One region of the Rhizobium sp. 10N427 genome, then DNA from elsewhere that is predicted to be linked to it. Evidence: predicted binding sites of a transcription regulator. Region 1 holds the regulator's gene; each other region holds the start of a gene.

Evidence for each region. Region 1 encodes LexA, which represses DNA repair genes until DNA is damaged. Its sites were predicted from a motif close to TGTTCNNNNTGTGTTCNG; they were not measured.
Region 2: the regulator LexA is predicted to act here: its motif matches at 4,295-4,312, upstream of AC1DIJ_RS10275 (DNA recombination protein RmuC).
Region 3: the regulator LexA is predicted to act here: its motif matches at 2,818-2,835, upstream of AC1DIJ_RS08375 (helicase-related protein).

Annotation. Positions count from the first base shown of each region.
Region 1 covers NZ_JBFTID010000020.1:36,031-41,904, forward strand. The annotation lists gene gltA (citrate synthase) at 1-733, opposite strand, end outside; gene AC1DIJ_RS27870 (ComEC/Rec2 family competence protein) at 1,247-3,451, shown strand; gene lexA (transcriptional repressor LexA) at 3,432-4,145, opposite strand; gene AC1DIJ_RS27880 (VOC family protein) at 4,349-5,227, shown strand; gene kdsA (3-deoxy-8-phosphooctulonate synthase) at 5,224-5,874, shown strand, end outside.
Region 2 covers NZ_JBFTID010000004.1:105,495-111,368, reverse strand. The annotation lists gene AC1DIJ_RS10285 (methyl-accepting chemotaxis protein) at 1-1,859, opposite strand, end outside; gene AC1DIJ_RS10280 (ribokinase) at 2,091-2,990, opposite strand; gene AC1DIJ_RS10275 (DNA recombination protein RmuC) at 3,036-4,262, opposite strand; gene AC1DIJ_RS10270 (globin-coupled sensor protein) at 4,468-5,874, shown strand, end outside.
Region 3 covers NZ_JBFTID010000003.1:185,639-191,512, reverse strand. The annotation lists gene AC1DIJ_RS08375 (helicase-related protein) at 1-2,672, opposite strand, end outside; gene AC1DIJ_RS08370 (DUF3309 family protein) at 3,402-3,557, shown strand; gene AC1DIJ_RS08365 (YMGG-like glycine zipper-containing protein) at 3,586-3,879, shown strand; gene phbB (beta-ketoacyl-ACP reductase) at 3,980-4,705, opposite strand; gene AC1DIJ_RS08355 (acetyl-CoA C-acetyltransferase) at 4,765-5,874, opposite strand, start outside.

The sequences.
Region 1 (5,874 bases):
AAGAGCCGGCGAGACGAACGGTCGAGGTCGAAGCGTTCTGCTCGTGGTCGGCGTGCAGGATGAAGATGCGGTCCATGGCGCGGGAGAGAACCGGATTGACCGTGTACTCTTCGCACGGAACGGCAAAGCACATACGCAGGAAGTTCGACGCATAGTCGAGGTCGTTCTTCGGGTAAACGAAGGGCTGACCGATGTGATACTTGTAGGCCATGGCGGCCAGCGTCGGCATCTTTGCGATCATGCGCAGCGAAGCGACCATGCGCTGGTGCGGATCGGTGATGTCGGTCGAGTCGTGGTAGAAGGCCGAGAGCGCGCCGACACAGCCGCACATGACGGCCATCGGGTGGGCATCGCGGCGGAAGCCGGTGAAGAAGCGGCTCATCTGCTCGTGCACCATGGTGTGGTGCGTGACGCGGTAATCGAAGTCCTTCTTCTGCGCTGCGGTCGGCAGTTCGCCGTAGAGCAGCAGATAGCAGACTTCGAGGAAGTCGCCGTGCTCGGCCAGTTGCTCGATCGGGTAGCCGCGGTGCAGCAGAACGCCTTCATCGCCATCGATGTAGGTGATCTTCGATTCACAGGATGCGGTCGAGGTAAAACCAGGATCGTACGTGAAGGAACCGGTGTTCTTGTAGAGTGCGCCGATATCGATGACATCAGGCCCAATCGTTCCGCTCTTTACGGAAAGATTGGCGGATTTGTCGCCGATTTTGATTGTTGCGCTTTGATCCGTCATTCTGATCCTCCAAATTGGCGGCGGCGCCATAAAAGCGCCATAGGGTTAAGCGTCCGCTCAGATTGCTATATGATAGCGCGCCTAATGCCAAGTTACCGTGACGCCATTTTGTGCATCGCAGTATCAACTTTTAGGCACTCCTGCGATGCTGTAAACGCATAGCGGAAGCCGATGATTTATTTAGGCTTTTTGCACTCACGTTTTTTCATCATTTTTCAATCGATTATTGTTGCTGAAACGCGCGCAGGGTTGCATTCTGGTTGTATTCTATCGGGTCATCAGGCTCTTTGCATGCCGGAGTTGAAAACCAGCGACGTCAGCACGATCACCATCGGTGCCGCGGCCAAATTGCCGCAGACGCCGCTGATGCCGCCTGCAGCGGGCTCTCTCTTCGCACCTGTTAATCTAGGTCACCGCCGGCAGCTTTCTATTCATGCTCTTCGGTCGCTCCAGCGCCGTGTTGTGCAAAGCCTGCCGGCCTGCGCTGTCGAAGAACTGGCTTATGGCGGCCGCATGTTGTTTGCGCCGGTGGCGCTCGGACTGGGCTCCGTTCTCTGGTTTGCCTGCGGCGCAGACATTTCACCGGCTGTGCCGCTTTCATGCGCAATCGCGCTACTTCTGCTGCTCGCAGTGACGGATCGCGGCCGGGAGTGGAGCCGGATCTGCCTAGTCTCCATGATGTTGATCGCTGTTGGCATCCTCGCCGCACAATTCGAGACCTGGAGAGCCGGTACTGTCGTTCTCGATTCGGCGGTAACGACAACGCTGACAGGCCGCGTAGAGCGGCGGGAAAGCGATGGCCGCGGCGGCTGGCGGTATCTGCTGGCGCTCAAGGCGACGGAGAACCCGGCGCTGAAACGGCCGCCAGAGCAGGTGATCGTGATTGCGCGCGGCCAGAAAGCGGAGTTCCAAACCGGGGCTTGGCTGAAGGGCAGGGCAAGGCTGACGCCGCCGTCAGGCCCCGCTCTTCCCGGCCTCAACGACTTTTCGTTCGGTGCCTATTTCGACGGCGTCGGTGGCAACGGTTTCTTTTATGGTGCCCCTGCCGTAGTTCCGGCGGCCGAACCCGGGCCCGGATCGATGCAGGATCGCGCGCTTGAATGGCTTTATCGCCTCAGAAGCGGCATCGGCGATCGTATCAGAGGTATCCTGCCTGGCGACACCGGCGCTTTCGCCGCCGCTCTCGTCACGGACGAGCGCCGCGCCATTTCGAGCGAGACGACCGAGGCGCTGCGCCAATCCGGGCTTGCGCATATCATTGCCATTTCCGGTCTCAACATGGCGCTGTCGGCAGGCATCTTCTTCGTCGGCTTCCGCAGCGTGCTCAGCCTGTTTCCGGCTGTCGTCCAGGCCTATCCCGTCAAGAAGATCGCCGCAGCCGGTGCGCTTGCCGCCGTCACCGCCTATTTCCTGATCTCGGGCTTCGCCGTCTCCGCCGAACGCGCCTTCATCATGATGGCGATCATGTTGGCCGCAGTCTTCTTCGACCGGCCGTCGATCAGTCTGCGCAACGTAGCCCTATCGGCGCTGGTGATCATTGTCCTCTCGCCCTTGGAGATCATGGGACCAAGCTTCCAGATGTCCTTCGCCGCGACACTGGCCCTCGTCGCGGGCTATGCGCTCTGGAAGGAGAGGCCGGTGCGCGACCGGCCCTTCGCAAAGTTTCGCGCAGTCAGGATGCTGTCTTCCGCCGCGGCGTTCTTCGGTGGCATTCTGCTGACCTCCGTCATCGGCGGCTTCTCGACCGCGTTGTTCTCGGTCGAGCACTTCCACCGGCTGACGGCCTATGGCCTGCCAGCCAATCTCGCTGCCATGCCGATCATCTCCTTCATCATCATGCCGTTCGGCCTCATTGCCATGCTGCTGATGCCCTTCGGCCTCGATGCATGGGCGTGGCAGGTGACGGGCTTCGGGCTCGATCTGGTGATCGCCATCGCCAGGACGGTTGCTTCATGGGGCGGCGATATCGGCGTCGGGCGCCTGGCGTCTTGGTATTTTCCCGCGGCGGTGACAGGTTTCCTGCTGCTGACTTTGCTGCGCAGCCGCATGCGCCATCTAGGCACCGCGATCTTGGTGGCATCGACGACAGCCGCCGCGATGTTGGGAGGTCCTCCGCCGCCGAAAATCGTGATTGCCGAGGACGGGAGCATGGCGGGCATCGTCAGTGACAACGGCCTCGCCACCAATCGCGAGCGGCCACCGGGCTTTATCTTTGATCAATGGAGGCGCGCTCTGGTGATCGATAAGCATTTGTCACCGGCGTTCCCGGCGCTCCCGGATATTCCAACCGCACCGCGCGGTGAAAGGCTGAAACTGACAGAGGCACAGCAGAACGACACCATGAACGCGATCAAGGCCAGTGCGACGGGCGAGCGCTTCTCATGCGTGAAAAAGGCCTGGTGTACGGCGAAGCTCGACAGTGGTTCGATCCTGACCGTGATCGAGAATGCGGCGTTCCTTGGCCCAGCCTGCGACATATCCGATATCGTCGTCACACCGGTTCGCCTGCGCCTCGATACCTGCCGCTCAGGCGCCCTGCTTTTCACCGGGGAGACACTGCGGAAGACAGGCGCTGTCGAGCTTCGTTTCCCCAATGGGATCGCCGAAATCACCACATCATTCGAGGGTCTCGACCGGCCCTGGACCGGCCACCGCGCCTACGATTGGCGCAGCGGCACTTTTGGTGAAAGCGAGACGCTCAGTGATAGCGGCGGATAAGGCCAACGAGCTTGCCCTGAACCTTGACGCGGTCCGGTCCGAAAATACGGGTTTCGTAAGCCGGGTTGGCAGCTTCGAGCGCAATGGATGCACCCTTGCGGCGAAAGCGCTTCAGCGTTGCCTCTTCGTCATCGACGAGAGCAACGACGATATCACCGGCATTGGCGGTATTGGTGTTGCGGATGATGACCGTATCGCCGTCGAAGATGCCGGCCTCGATCATCGAGTCGCCCTTGACCTCAAGAGCATAATGTTCACCGTTTCCGAGCATGTCGGCGGGAACAGTGATGTCGTGTGTGTTCTGCTGGATCGCCGAAATCGGCACACCGGCTGCGATCCGGCCCATGACCGGCACGGAGATCGACGTGTGATTGTCCTCGTTCGCCGGCTTCGGCGGCGCGACGGGCTGCGGCTTGCCAAGGCTGCCTTCGATGACGCTCGGCGAGAAGCCGCGGCGCGGCTGAATGCTCGGGCTGTAGGCTTCCGGAAGCTTGATGACCTCGAGTGCGCGCGCCCTGTTCGGTAGGCGGCGAATGAAGCCACGTTCTTCCAGAGCCGTGATCAGGCGATGGATGCCCGACTTGGAAGCCAGGTCGAGCGCATCCTTCATCTCGTCGAAGGACGGCGGTACGCCGGACTCCTTCATCCGCTCGTGAATGAAGAGGAGAAGCTCCTGTTGTTTGCGCGTCAGCATCGAAGTCTTTCCCCAGATTCGTGAAACAAAGCCAGAACGGACACTATATGTTCCATATGTGTTCCGCAAGTGCCTAAATATTGGTAAAACTTCCGATGATTTTTCGTCGTTTTTGAAAGTTTATTTGCCGCATTGGTGATCCACGCTTGCGCTTTGCCGGGCAGGGCGTGCAAATCTCTGCCGGCTTCACCGGAGGAACCGCCATGACGCATCCGCTCGATCATCTGGTACTGCCCGTGACCCATATCGACGTTGCCCGCGAGCGACTCGGGCGTCTCGGTTTCACCGTCGCGGCCGATGGCCGTCATCCGTTCGGAACGGAGAATGCCTGCGTCTTCTTGGCCGACAAGACCTATCTCGAACCGCTCGGTGTCGCGAGCCAAGCGGAGTGCGACGCGGCAGTCGCGAAGGGCAACAGCTTCGTCGCCCGCGATCAGGCCTTCCGCTTCCGCTGCGGCGATGATGGTTTTTCAGCCATCGTCTTCGGCACCGATGATGCCGATGCGGACAAGGCTTCCTATGACGGCGCGCAGCTCAGCGGCGGTGATATGGTCGAATTCTCGCGGCCGATCGTCATGCCCGACGGAACGCAGGCGACAGGCGCCTTCAAGCTCGCCTTTGCCGCCGATCTCCGGGCACCCGATGTCTTCTTCTTCGCCTGCCAGCGGATCAACGCCTTTCCGGCCGATCGCAAGGCACTGGAAACCCATGCAAACGGCGTCACCGGCATCAGCGAGATTGCCCTGAGCGCTGAGGATCCGCAGGCCTTCGCCGAATTTCTGGAGACGGCCAGCGGTGGAGTGGAGCCTAAGGAGGCGGCACTCGGCCTATCCTTCGAATTGCCGAACGGGAGACTTTCCATCTTCTCGAACGAGGGCATGGAGGCCTATTTCGATGCCGAGCCACTTGTCACCGATAACGGCCTCAGGGCGCGCGCAATCGTCTTTTCGGTCGGTGATCTGGCCGTGACAGCGGCGCATTTGGCTGCTAACGGGATCACCCATGTCAGTATGAACAATCGTCTGCTGGTGAAGCCGGCGCCGGGACAAGGCGCAATCTTTGCCTTCGAGGAGACCCAATGACAAATACCAATGCAGAAGTCGTCGCCGGCGAGAGTGCTGGACGCGTTACTTTTTCGAATACGGGCAAGCTGTCGCTGATCGCCGGTCCTTGCCAGATGGAAAGCCGCGACCACGCTTTCATGGTCGCCGGTGTTCTGAGCGAACTCTGCAAGTCGCTCGGTATCGGCCTCGTCTATAAGTCGTCTTTCGACAAGGCGAACCGCACATCGCTTTCCGCCGAGCGCGGCATCGGTCTTGAAAAGGCGCTTGAAGTCTTCTCCGATCTGAAGAAGGAATTCGGCTTTCCCGTTCTGACCGACATCCACACGGAAGAGCAGTGCGAGCAGGTGGCTTCCGTCGCCGACATCCTGCAGATCCCGGCCTTCCTCAGCCGCCAGACCGACCTTCTCGTTGCCGCCGCCAAGACCGGCCGGATCGTCAACGTCAAGAAGGGCCAGTTCCTGGCGCCCTGGGACATGAAGAATGTTCTCACCAAGCTGAATGCCAGCGGTAATCCGAACATCCTGCTCTGCGAACGCGGCGCCTCCTTCGGTTACAACACGCTGGTATCGGACATGCGCTCGCTGCCAATCATGGCCGCACTCGGCGCCCCTGTTATCTTCGACGCCACGCATTCCGTGCAGCAGCCGGGCGGGCAGGGCGGCTCG
Region 2 (5,874 bases), on a different contig from region 1:
GCCGAGCGCTGCGCCAGTTCGCGGACTTCCTGCGCGACGACCGCAAAACCCTTGCCGGCCTCACCTGCGCGAGCAGCTTCGACGCCGGCGTTCAGAGCAAGCAGGTTGGTCTGGAAGGCGATCTCGTCGATGACGCCGATGATGCGCGACACTTCGGTCGAAGACTGCTCGATGCCCTGCATCGAAGCGATTGCCTTCTGCACGACTTCACCAGACTTCTCTGCATCCTCGCAGGCCAGGTTGACATTCTCGGCAGCAGTCCGGGCGTTCTCGGCGCTAGAATTGACCTGTGCGGTCAGCTCGTTCAGCGCAGCTGCGGTCTCTTCCAAGCTTGCGGCTTGCTGTTCCGTGCGCTTGGCAAGATCGGAGGCACTGTTGCTGATCTCGCTGGTGCCGGAGCCGATGTTGCCGACGCTGAGGTTCATCGTGTTGATCGTTTCCTCGAGGCTGGCGAGTGCAGCGTTGAAGTCCTGCTTCAGCTTTGCATATTCGCCAGGGAACTCGTCGTTGATCCGGTGGCCGAGATTGCCCTGCGACAATTCGGAGAGACCGGCACCGACGATGGCAACGATCTGGCGCTGGAGCGCGACCGACTGCTGGCGCTCGCTTTCGGAGCGGCTGCGTTCGGACTCAGCGGCACTGCGCTGGCTGTCGGCCTCGGATTCGAGGCGGCGCGTATCGGCAAGCGCAAAGCGGAAGCCTTCCAGTGCCTTGGCGACCGAACCGATTTCATCGGCGCGCTCCTGACCGGCCACGGGCTGCTCGTATTGGCCATCGCTGAGCTTCTTGACGCCGGCGACCAGCTGGCCGAGCGGCTTCTGCACGAGAGAGCGGACGGCGAAATAGAGGGCCAGCATCACGGCGCCGAGCACCACGATGCCGCCGATGATCATCATGAAGGTCTGATCCTGCACCGGAGCATTGATGGCGCTGTGGGGCACGTCCACGAGTACGACCCAGGTGGCGTTGAGATCGGGAACGGCGAAGGGATAGACGACGCGATCGAAGGGCTCATAGCCGTCGAGCGAAAGATTCTTGACAACGCCAGGCGTCATCGAGCTCAGGGCGGACTTGACCTGGGCCGAACCCTCAGCATCGCCGTAGGGCTTCGACATCAGCTCCTTCGTCGGCGCGACGATCCAGTTGCCGTTCTGGGCAACCAGCGTCACACGGCCGGAGCCGAAAGGATGCAGGGCCTGCAGCTTGTCGGTCAGCGATTTCAGCGAGATATCGACGCCTTCGACACCGATCATCTTGCCGCCGGAAACGACGGGATAAGCGATCGAGGTCAGCAGCGTCGGGACATCCGTGCCTTCAGCAAGGTAAGGCGTGGTGATGGCACCCTTGCCGCTTTCGGCAGCGAGCTTCCACCATTCGGCCGTATAGTCGTTGTCGAAGGTCGAGAACTGGATCGCGCCATCCTTGGTCTTCGACCAGTAAGGCGTGAAAGCGCCAGCCTTGTTGGTGCCCTCGTCGAGCTTGTCGGCAATCTCGGTGGTCTTGCCGTCAAAGGCGCCGAGCTGTTCGCAGAACCAGCTGCCGAACGCGAAGGCGTTCTTCTCGAGATTGGCCTTCAGGACATTGATGATGCCCTTGCGGTCGAAGTTGCCACCTTCGTGGCCGCGGCCGACAACGCCGGACATGGAGCGCGCAGCACTCGCCAGTTCGCCGACATTGGCGGCGATTTCGTTGGCAATAGCTTTTGCCTCAAGATTCGCCTGGTCCATCGTCAGCGTCTGCACGCGGCTGCGCGTCTGATCGATGAGGAAAAAGTTTGATACAAAAAGGACGAGCGCGATGGCGACGCCGGTGATGACAATGAGCTTTGCGGCAAGCGACTTCATGCGGAAGATGAACATGGTGCCTCGGCGGGGCGACTTGCCGGACGAACATTTCCGGCACAGGCGAGGGTGAGCCGCGCCGTCATGGAGCAGCCGTGCAAAAGTCCAGGCGCCGTTAAAATTGAAGCCTGACGATCGCCGGAAAGATCGCCAGAAATCTCTTAAATTTGAATGAAACTGTACGAATTGAGCCCCTGAATTGCCTTGGCGGCAGAGGGTTTTCGTGAAGTGTTTCGGAAACAGAAAAGTCTATAGCTTGTTTGCGACTTCGGCGCTGAGCGGGATCGACGGCTGGGCTCCCGCCTTGAGGCAGGCAAGGGATCCGGCAACGGCGGCGCGGCGCAGTGACGTCTCGAAATCGAGACCGTCGTCGAGGCTTGCGGCGAAATAGCCGCAGAAGGTGTCGCCGGCACCGACGGTATCGACAGGCTCAATCTTCAGTCCTTTCGCCCGGACGAGCTCGCCATCGCGAATGGCAATGACGCCATCGGCGCCAAGTGTGACGATCAGCGTCTGTCCGGTTTCGCCGTGAAGGCGCTTCAAGGCGGCCTCGCGATCGCCAGCGGTCATGCCTTCTTGTCCGGCCAGAAGCTCGAATTCCGTCTCGTTGGCGATGACGATATCTGCCAGCCGCCCAAGGCGTGGTGCGTCGGCAATCAGCGGTGCGAGATTGAGTACGCTGCGGATGCCCTTCTTGCGGGCCGCATCAAGAGCCTTCTCGACGGCGGCCGGGGGAACCTCGAGCTGCAGCATGAGAATATCTTTGGGTTCCATTGCCGCAACCGCGGCCTCTGCGTCATCGGGGCTGACGGTGCCATTGGCGCCGGGAACGACCGCGATCATGTTTTCGCCGTCGCCGCCCACGAGGATCAGCGCGGTGCCGGTTGGGCCGTCTACATGATTGACCTTGGAAAGTCCGGTACCGGCATCGCTAAGAAGCGCGATCGCGGGGGCGGCGAACTCATCCTTGCCGACTGCGCCGGCCATGCTCACGGTGCTGCCTGCACGGCGCGCAGCAAGAGCCTGGTTGGCACCCTTGCCGCCGGCAGCAGTCGCAAATCCTGTTCCAGCCACCGTTTCGCCCGGCTTCGGCAGGCGCGCGGTGGTGGCGATGAGGTCCATGTTGATGGAGCCGAACACAGTGATCATGGTAGATGTCCCGTCCTTTAATTGGCGCGACACTGCCCGAAGGGCTCACTCCTCGTCAACCACCCTGAGCTTGAGAAGGCCTGTCCGGCTCTCGACCGATTTCGCAGCTGGCTGGTCTTCGCGCTCCGGTTTGCCGGTATCGCCCGTCGCTTCGAATTCGAGAGCCTCGATCTTCGAGCCACGCTTGGTCAGCTTGTCGGCGGAGGTGACGATCATGTCGACATCCTTTTGCGCCATGGCGAAATGCCCTTGCAGCTTGCGCACACGCTCATCGAGGCGGCCGAGATCGTCCATGAGGTTTGCGACTTCACCCTGAATGACGTGCGCCTGTGCGCGCATACGCTGATCCTTGAGAACCGCCTGGATCACCTGGATCGACAGCATCAGCAGGGAAGGAGACACGATGACAATCCGGGCGCGATGCGCCTTCTGGATGATCGGCTCGAAATTCTCGTGGACCTCGGCAAAGATTGATTCTGAGGGCACGAACATGAAGGCAGTGTCCTGGGTTTCGCCCTGGATCAGATACTTTTCCGAGATATCGCGAATATGCACTTCCATATCGCGCCGGAACTGCTGGGAGGCGATCTTGGTGGCATCCGGGCCGCCGGCGTCGCGAATGGCGTTCCAGGCTTCGAGCGGAAACTTGGCGTCGATGACGAGCGGCGGTGCGCCATTCGGCATCTTTACGGTGCAGTCCGGCCGGGAGCCGTTGGAAAGCGTCTGCTGGAAGGCGTAGGCGCCCATCGGCAGTCCGTCGGCGACGATCGTCTCCATTCGCGATTGCCCGAAGGCACCGCGTGTCTGCTTGTTGGAAAGGATCGCCTGGAGGCCGACGACGTCCTTGGCCAGCATCTGGATGTTGTTCTGGGCGACGTCGATGACGGCCAACCGCTCCTGCAGCTTCTGCAGGTTTTCGTGAGTCGATTTTGTCTGTTCGGTGATCGTGTGGCTGACCCGCTGCGACATACCGTCCAGACGCTGGTTGATCGCCTGATTGAGCTCTGCCTGCCGCGTGCCGAACACTTCCGCCATGGTCGAAATGCGGCCCTGCATCTCCGCCTGGATTTTCAGAAGCTCCGACATGCGCATATCGGCTTCCGCCGATCGGATCGCGGCTTCCTCATTCTGCTCGCGCCGCAAGTTGCTGCTTCTGAACAGCAAGAACACGAGGACGACGACCATCGCGGCGATGGCGCCGCCTGCGATGGCGAGAATGGCCGGATTGACGGCGGCAAGCGAGATGGTGAGCGAGTCGGCAGAATTGTTCATCCGGCCACCATAGCAAACTTCAAATCATTGACCAGATCAAAACGTGAACGAATCCACAGGTAGCTTTGGTATGATCAAAAGGCCGCAGTCCACTTTGGGAGAGGGACGACAAATCGTGGCCATGCTTAACGATTGCTCAACCATATTTTAGAAATGTCTCTGCCGAAACAGATCCTTACCGCGCATCGCGCAGACAGAGAACATCATGAGCAGCCAGCAATCGCAATCCGACCTCAAGCAGCGCCTCGACTTCATCGAGCTCGACGATGCTGCCCGCAAGACGATGAGCGAGATCCGGCCTGTCATCAGCTTGCTGGTCGGCGGTGCGCTTGACAAATTCTATCAGAAGATCGCCAAGACCCCGGCCGTTGCCAGCTTCTTCTCCGACAAATCCCATATGGGCCATGCCAAGAAGGCGCAGGAGAACCATTGGGCCAATCTGGCTGGTGGCAATTTCGACGAAACCTACGTGAAGGGCGTCACCGCAGTCGGCCGCACTCACGCCCGCATCGGCCTGGAGCCGCGGTGGTATATCGGTGGCTACGCGATCGTCATGTCCGAGCTCGTTAAGGGCATCATGGACAAGCAATGGCCGTCGATGTTCGGCCGCCAGCAGGGCAAGGTACTGGCCGAGAAGCTTTCCGCCGTCATCAAGGCAGGGATGCTGGACATGGACTATTCGATCTCCGTCTATCTCGAGGCATTGGAAGAAAAGCGCCGCAAGCTGGAGGAGGACCGCGCCAAGGCGGAATCCGACCAGGCGATGGCGCTCGATCATCTGCGCCGTGGCCTGGAAGCGCTCTCCGCCGGCGACCTCGATGCCAAGCTACCCACCGACCTTCCGGGCAATTTCAAGCATATGGCCGACGACTACAATCGCGCCGTCGCCGCGCTGCGCACGTCATTCGGCTCGGTTCGCAGCAGCTCGGCTGAAATCCTGCGCGGCACGGACACGATCTCCAAGGCTGCCGACGATCTGGCGCTTCGTACCGCGCAGCAGGCTGCCGGCGTCGAAGAGAGCTCGGCGGCGCTCCAGCAGCTCTCCGTCAGCGTCGGGCTGACCGCCGCCAATGCCGAGAAGGCCTCGGATGCGGTGCGCGAAACGCAGCAGCGTGCGAAGAATTCCGGCGAGCTTGTGAACAGCGCCGTTTCCGCCATGGCCGGTATCGAGAAGTCGTCGGATGAAATCGCCAAGATCATCGGCGTCATCGACGAAATCGCCTTCCAGACCAATCTTCTGGCGCTGAATGCCGGTGTCGAAGCGGCACGCGCAGGCGAGGCAGGCAAGGGCTTCGCGGTCGTCGCCCAGGAAGTTCGCCAGCTTGCCCAGCGCACTGCAGAAGCGGCAAAAGAGATCAAGAACCTGATCTCGCAGAGCTCTGCGCAGGTGGACCAGGGCGTCGGCATCGTCAGCAGCACCGGCGAAGCACTGGGCGACATGATCAGCCGCATCGACATGATCAATCATGTTGTTGCTGAAATCGCCGCCGCCGCTCGCGACCAGGCGACTGGCGTAAACGAGGTCAGCGTTGCCATCCGCAACATGGATACGATCACCCAGCAGAATTCCGGCATGGTCGAGCACACCTCGGCCGAGACTCGCCGTCTGCGC
Region 3 (5,874 bases), on a different contig from region 1:
GGCTCCTGCGGTTCGCCGCTTTCGGCTGTCACTTCGGCAGCTTCAGCAGGCGCTTCGGCAGCAACAGGCGCAGCCTCGGCAGCGGGTGCTTCTGCAGGTGCTTCCTCAGCACCATCCGCATCGTCGTGATCGGCCTTGTCGGATGCTTCTTCGGCTGGTGCCTCGCTCGCGGCCGGTGCAGCCGACGCATCTTGCGTGGCAAGATGGGCGGCAGCCTCTTCGGCCTTCACGGCATCCGCACGGTAACCGAGACCCTTGAGGATCTCTTCCATGTCCTCGAGCGTCGCGCCGAGGATGGAGAGCATTGCGGTCGTCGTCGTAAAGCGGCGGCCGTCATAGGCACCCTCGGGACGGTTTGCCTGACCCGGCTTCCACTGCAGCAGCGGACGGATGATATCGGCAAGCCGCTCGAGGATGTCGATACGAACAGCCCGTTTTCCAAGGAAACGGAAACCGGCAAGCTTGTAGAAGGTGCGCTCGAAGCTCGGATCGGTGACGACAGACGTACGTCCAGCCGCCAGAACCGGAATGAGGTCACCATAGCCAGGCTTGTCGAGACCGTCGTTCTTCAGCGCCCAGAGGAGCGTGATCAATTCAGCGGGCGCCGGCTTCAGAAGTGCCGGAACGAAGATGTGGTAAGCGCCAAACCGCACGCCGTAGCGGCGCATTGAGGCACGGCCATCCTGATCCAGCGACTTGACGTCGTCGGCGACGTCGCGGCGGAACAGTACGCCGAGATTCTCGACGAGCTGGAACGCCAGACCCTTTGCCAGGCCCTGCAGGTCTTCGGCGCGCGACAGATCGTCAAGCGGCTTAAGCACCGTGCTGATATGATGATTGACGAAGCGCTCGACGCGGGCGGCGACATGATCGCGCGCATTTCCGGTCAACTGCTCGTCAGCAAGCAGGATCACCCGCGGCCGCATGATGTGGTCGCTGCCCGAAAGCCGCGCCACGGGATCGCCGAGCCAGCGCACAAGGCCATCGGCACTGATCGCCAGATCGCCATTGCCGGCAGCATGCATGCGCGCAGCGCGCGCTTCGAATTCCAGAGCAAGCGCCTTTTGTGAAGCAGCCTGTACGGCCTTGGCGTCCGGTCCATCCGTTCCACCGATGGGCGTGAAGCGGAAACCGCTCAACTGACCCACATGATGTCCCTCCACGAAGACATCACCATTCACACTGATTTCAGCTTCCAGCATCGCATTCTCTCTCAGGCGCTTCATGAGCACAGATGTCCTGCGATCAACAAAGCGTTTCGTCAACCTTTCATGTAACGCATCGGACAATCGATCTTCGATTTCCCGCGTCTTTTCCTGCCAGTGTGTCGGATCGGCAAGCCAACCGGGCCGGTTCGACACATAGGTCCAGGTTCTTATCTGCGCGATTCGCGCCGAAAGCGTGTCGATTTCACCGTCCGTCCGGTCCGCACGATGCACCTGCTCCGCGAGGAAATCTTCGTTCACCGTGCCACGGCGGACGAGATCAGAAAAGAGGGTCGAGATCAGATCGGCATGCTGGGCCGGTGCGATGCGCCGGTAATCGGGCAGCGCACAAGCTTCCCATAGCTTTTCAACCCTTTCCGGCTTGGTCGCAAGATCAATAATTTCCGGATAGCGCGAAAGATGTTCCAGCGCCTGCTGATCGACCGAAGGCAGGGATCGCGTCAGCCCCTGGACGCTCGGTGGCTTTTCCAGGCTTGCGCGCAGCGATTGTATCGAGGCGAAGTCGAATTCCTTGGTCCGCCACTGCAGAACCTTGACGTTGTCGAACTCGTGCGCCTCGATCCGCTGCACCAGTTCATCACCAAAAGGCGCGACCTGCCCGGTGACGCCGAAGGTGCCATCGCGAACATGGCGGCCGGCACGCCCGGCGATCTGGCCAAGTTCTGCGGGATTGAGATTGCGGAACTGGTAGCCGTCGAATTTCCGGTCTTGCGCGAAGGCGACATGATCGACGTCGAGATTGAGCCCCATGCCGATCGCATCGGTGGCGACCAGATATTCGACATCGCCCGCCTGATAGAGCGCCACCTGGGCATTGCGCGTCCGCGGGCTGAGCGCACCAAGGACAACGGCCGCACCACCGCGTTGGCGCCGGATCAGTTCGGCGATCGCGTAAACTTCGTCAGCCGAGAAGGCGACGATCGCCGAGCGCTGCGGCAGCCGGGTAATCTTCTTCTGCCCGGCATAGAGCAGCTGCGACAGTCTCGGCCTCTCGATGACGGTAATTCCGGGCAGTAGCTGCTGGAGAATGGGGCGCATCGTGCCGGCGCCGAGCAGCAGCGTCTCGTCGCGGCCGCGCAGATGCAGGATGCGATCGGTGAAGATGTGCCCGCGCTCAAGATCTCCAGCGAGCTGCACTTCGTCGATCGCGACGAAGGCCGCCTTGGTTTCGCGCGGCATCGCCTCGACAGTGCAGACCGAGAAGCGCGCATGCGGCGGCGATATCTTTTCCTCGCCGGTGACCAATGCCACGTTCTGCACACCGACCCTCTCGACGACCCGGCTATAGACCTCGCGCGCCAGAAGGCGCAGCGGCAGACCGATCACGCCGGTGCCATGCGCGACCATGCGCTCGATGGCGTAATGCGTCTTGCCGGTATTGGTCGGCCCGAGCACCGCGGTCACACCGCGCCCACTCAGTATCATCGGCTGCGAATTCAGTGTCATGGTCCATGCAAGTGAGGCGGGGAGCCCCAGGGTCAAGTCAGCAGACAACACATGGACAGGGCAACCGGCAAACGCAAGAGCCGGATGATGCGAATGCGCTGCTAATTTGATTCAACAAGCGGCGCTAAGCCTCTGTTTTGAGATTCGGAACAGCTTGAGAACGAATCAGCGACGAATCGCAGACTCGCGGTGATTCAGCTTTTGTTCACGGCTAAGTATTGGTTTTGAATCAGCTTTTCCCACTAGATGCTGAATCACCGGAATCCGGCAATTTGCAGCAGGCGGTCTTGGACGGCCTCTTTTCATCCAGCGTCAACCGCAAAGACGGAAAACCCCGAAAACCACAGAATTAACCTTCGGGTCAAAGCCGGAACGAATCACAGACGAATCGCCGACAGCCGCAAATTCCGCTTTTGTTCGCCACTGCATATTGATGAACTGCGCGAACGGGCGCTATATGCAGCCTCCTTGATTGCAGGATCAGCATTGAAAATCGGGCGCCATTAACACTTTCCGCCCTGAGTTTGATGTTTCGTTAAAATTTTCTGCGGAACAACGGAACCTTTTTGAGCCTGACGCGTTTATGCCGTCCCGCAGAATATAAGTTCCGGCACCATCAAGAAAACTCCATCCTGAAATTGCACGCACATAAGTTTAGCCGGGAACAAAAACCCGGCTACCGTGTTTATTGTCCATTCGTAACTCGCGGTGAGTTGAAGGACAGAAAACATGCTCAGTACGATACTTCTTATTATCCTTATTCTGCTTTTGATCGGCGCTCTGCCGAATTGGGGTTACAGCCGCGCTTGGGGCTATGGACCTTCTGGCGGTTTGGGGCTAGTTCTCGTCATTATCATTATCCTTGTCCTGATGGGCCGCATCTAAAGGCCATGTAACTGGGGAGTTGTAAGTCATGATGAAGAAGGTTGTTCTCGTTGCAGCACTCGTGGGTGCGCTTGCATCGTGCACGGCAACTGAGCAGGGCACCGCAATCGGCGCTGGCTCTGGCGCCCTTATTGGCGGTGCGGTTTCCAACAGCTGGGGCGGCGCAGCCGTCGGCGCCGTTGCAGGCGGCCTGGTTGGCGCTGCAGTCGGTAACTCGGTCGATCAGCGCAATGGCCGCTATTCGGGCCAGCGCGTCTATCGTGACCGCTACGGTTGCTACGTTGCCTACTCGAACGGCTCAACGCGCCGCGTTCGCTGCTAACAATAGACTGATCTTTTGAAAACGGGCGCCTTGGCGCCCGTTTTTGTTTCAACCGTTTGCGCTAGATCCCGGTGAGTGAACTCCCGGAACCTCGGCGCTTCTAGACGAAAAACTGTCCGCCATTCGCCGTGAGCGTCGAGCCGGTGATGAACCCAGCGTCATCCGAGGCCAGGAACACCACACAGCGCGCGATCTCTTCAGGTTCGCCAAGACGGCCAACCGGGATCTGCGGAATGATCCGCTCGTTCAGCACCTTTTCAGGAACCGCCAGAACCATCTCCGTGCCGATATAACCGGGGCAGACGGCGTTGACCGTGATGTTCTTCGCAGCACCCTCCTGCGCCAGCGCCTTGGTGAAGCCGAGATCGCCGGCCTTGGCGGCGGAATAGTTGACCTGCCCCATCTGGCCTTTCTGGCCATTGATCGACGAGATATTGACGATACGGCCGAAGCTGCGGTCACGCATGCCGCCCCAGACCTGATGGGTCATGTTAAAGAGGCCGGTGAGGTTGGTGTTGACGACCTCATGCCACTGCTGCGGGGTCATCTTGTGAAACATCGCGTCGCGGGTGATACCGGCGTTATTGATCAGCACGTCGATGGGGCCGAGCTCGGCCTCCACCTTGGCGATGCCCTCGCCGCAAGCAGCATAGTCGGAAACATCCCACTTGAAGACCGGGACACCGGTGAGGTCATGAAAGGCCTTGGCCTTCTCGTCGTTGCCGGCGTAGTTCGCCGCCACCTTGTAACCGGCGTTCTTGAGCGCCACCGAAATTGCTGCACCGATGCCACGTGTGCCACCGGTGACCAAAGCCACTCTGCTCATGTTTCGCTCCCCTATTATCACTTTCGATCAATGCCATTAAGGCATGGATCGCATGCTATTTAAAGTGCTTCCAGGCACATCGCGACGCCCATGCCGCCGCCGATGCAGAGTGTTGCCAATCCCTTCTTCGCGCCGCGGCGCTTCATTTCGAAAACCAGCGTGTTCAGAACGCGGGCACCGGACGCACCGATCGGATGGCCGATGGCAATTGCGCCACCATTGACGTTGACGATCGCCGGATCCCAGCCGAGATCACGGTTGACGGCACAGGCCTGTGCCGCGAAGGCCTCGTTGGCCTCCACCAGATCGAGATCGCCGACCGACCAGCCTGCTTTCTCGAGCGCCTTGCGCGATGCCGGGATCGGGCCTGTGCCCATGACCTGCGGGTCGACACCCGCGGTTGCCCAGGAAACGATGCGCACGAGCGGTTGGATACCGCGGCGCGAAGCTTCAGCTTCAGTCATCAGAACCGCTGCAGCAGCGCCGTCGTTGAGACCAGATGCATTGGCGGCAGTTACCGTCCCGTCCTTGTCGAAAGCCGGGCGAAGCTTGGTCATCGCTTCGATCGTTGCGCCGTGGCGGATATACTCGTCGGCATCAACGGTCACGTCACCCTTGCGGCCCTGGATGACGAAAGGAACAATCTCATCCTTGAAGCGGCCGGCCTTCTGCGCGGCCTCCGCCTTGTTCTGCGAGGAAACAGCGAACTGGTCCTGCTCGTCGCGCGAAAGCTGCCACTGGCGGGCGATGTTTTCCGCCGTGATCCCCATGTGATAACCGTAGAAGGCGTCTGTAAGGCCGTCCTTGATCATCGTATCGATCATCTTCATGTCGCCCATCTTGGTGCCACCGCGAAGATGCGCAGCGTGCGGCGCCATCGACATCGATTCCTGGCCGCCGGCGACAATGATCTTTGCATCCCCGGTTGCGATCTGCTGCATGCCGAGCGCAACAGCGCGCAATCCGGAACCGCACAGCTGATTGACACTCCAGGCCGTTGCTTCCTTGGGAACACCCGCCTTCATCGCTGCCTGACGCGCCGGGTTCTGACCCTCACCAGCCTGCAGGACCTGGCCGAGAATGACCTCGTCCACCTCTGCGGCATCGACGCCGGCGCGCTCCAGCGCACCCTTGATGGCCGTTGCTCCGAGTTCGTGTGCAGGGACTGT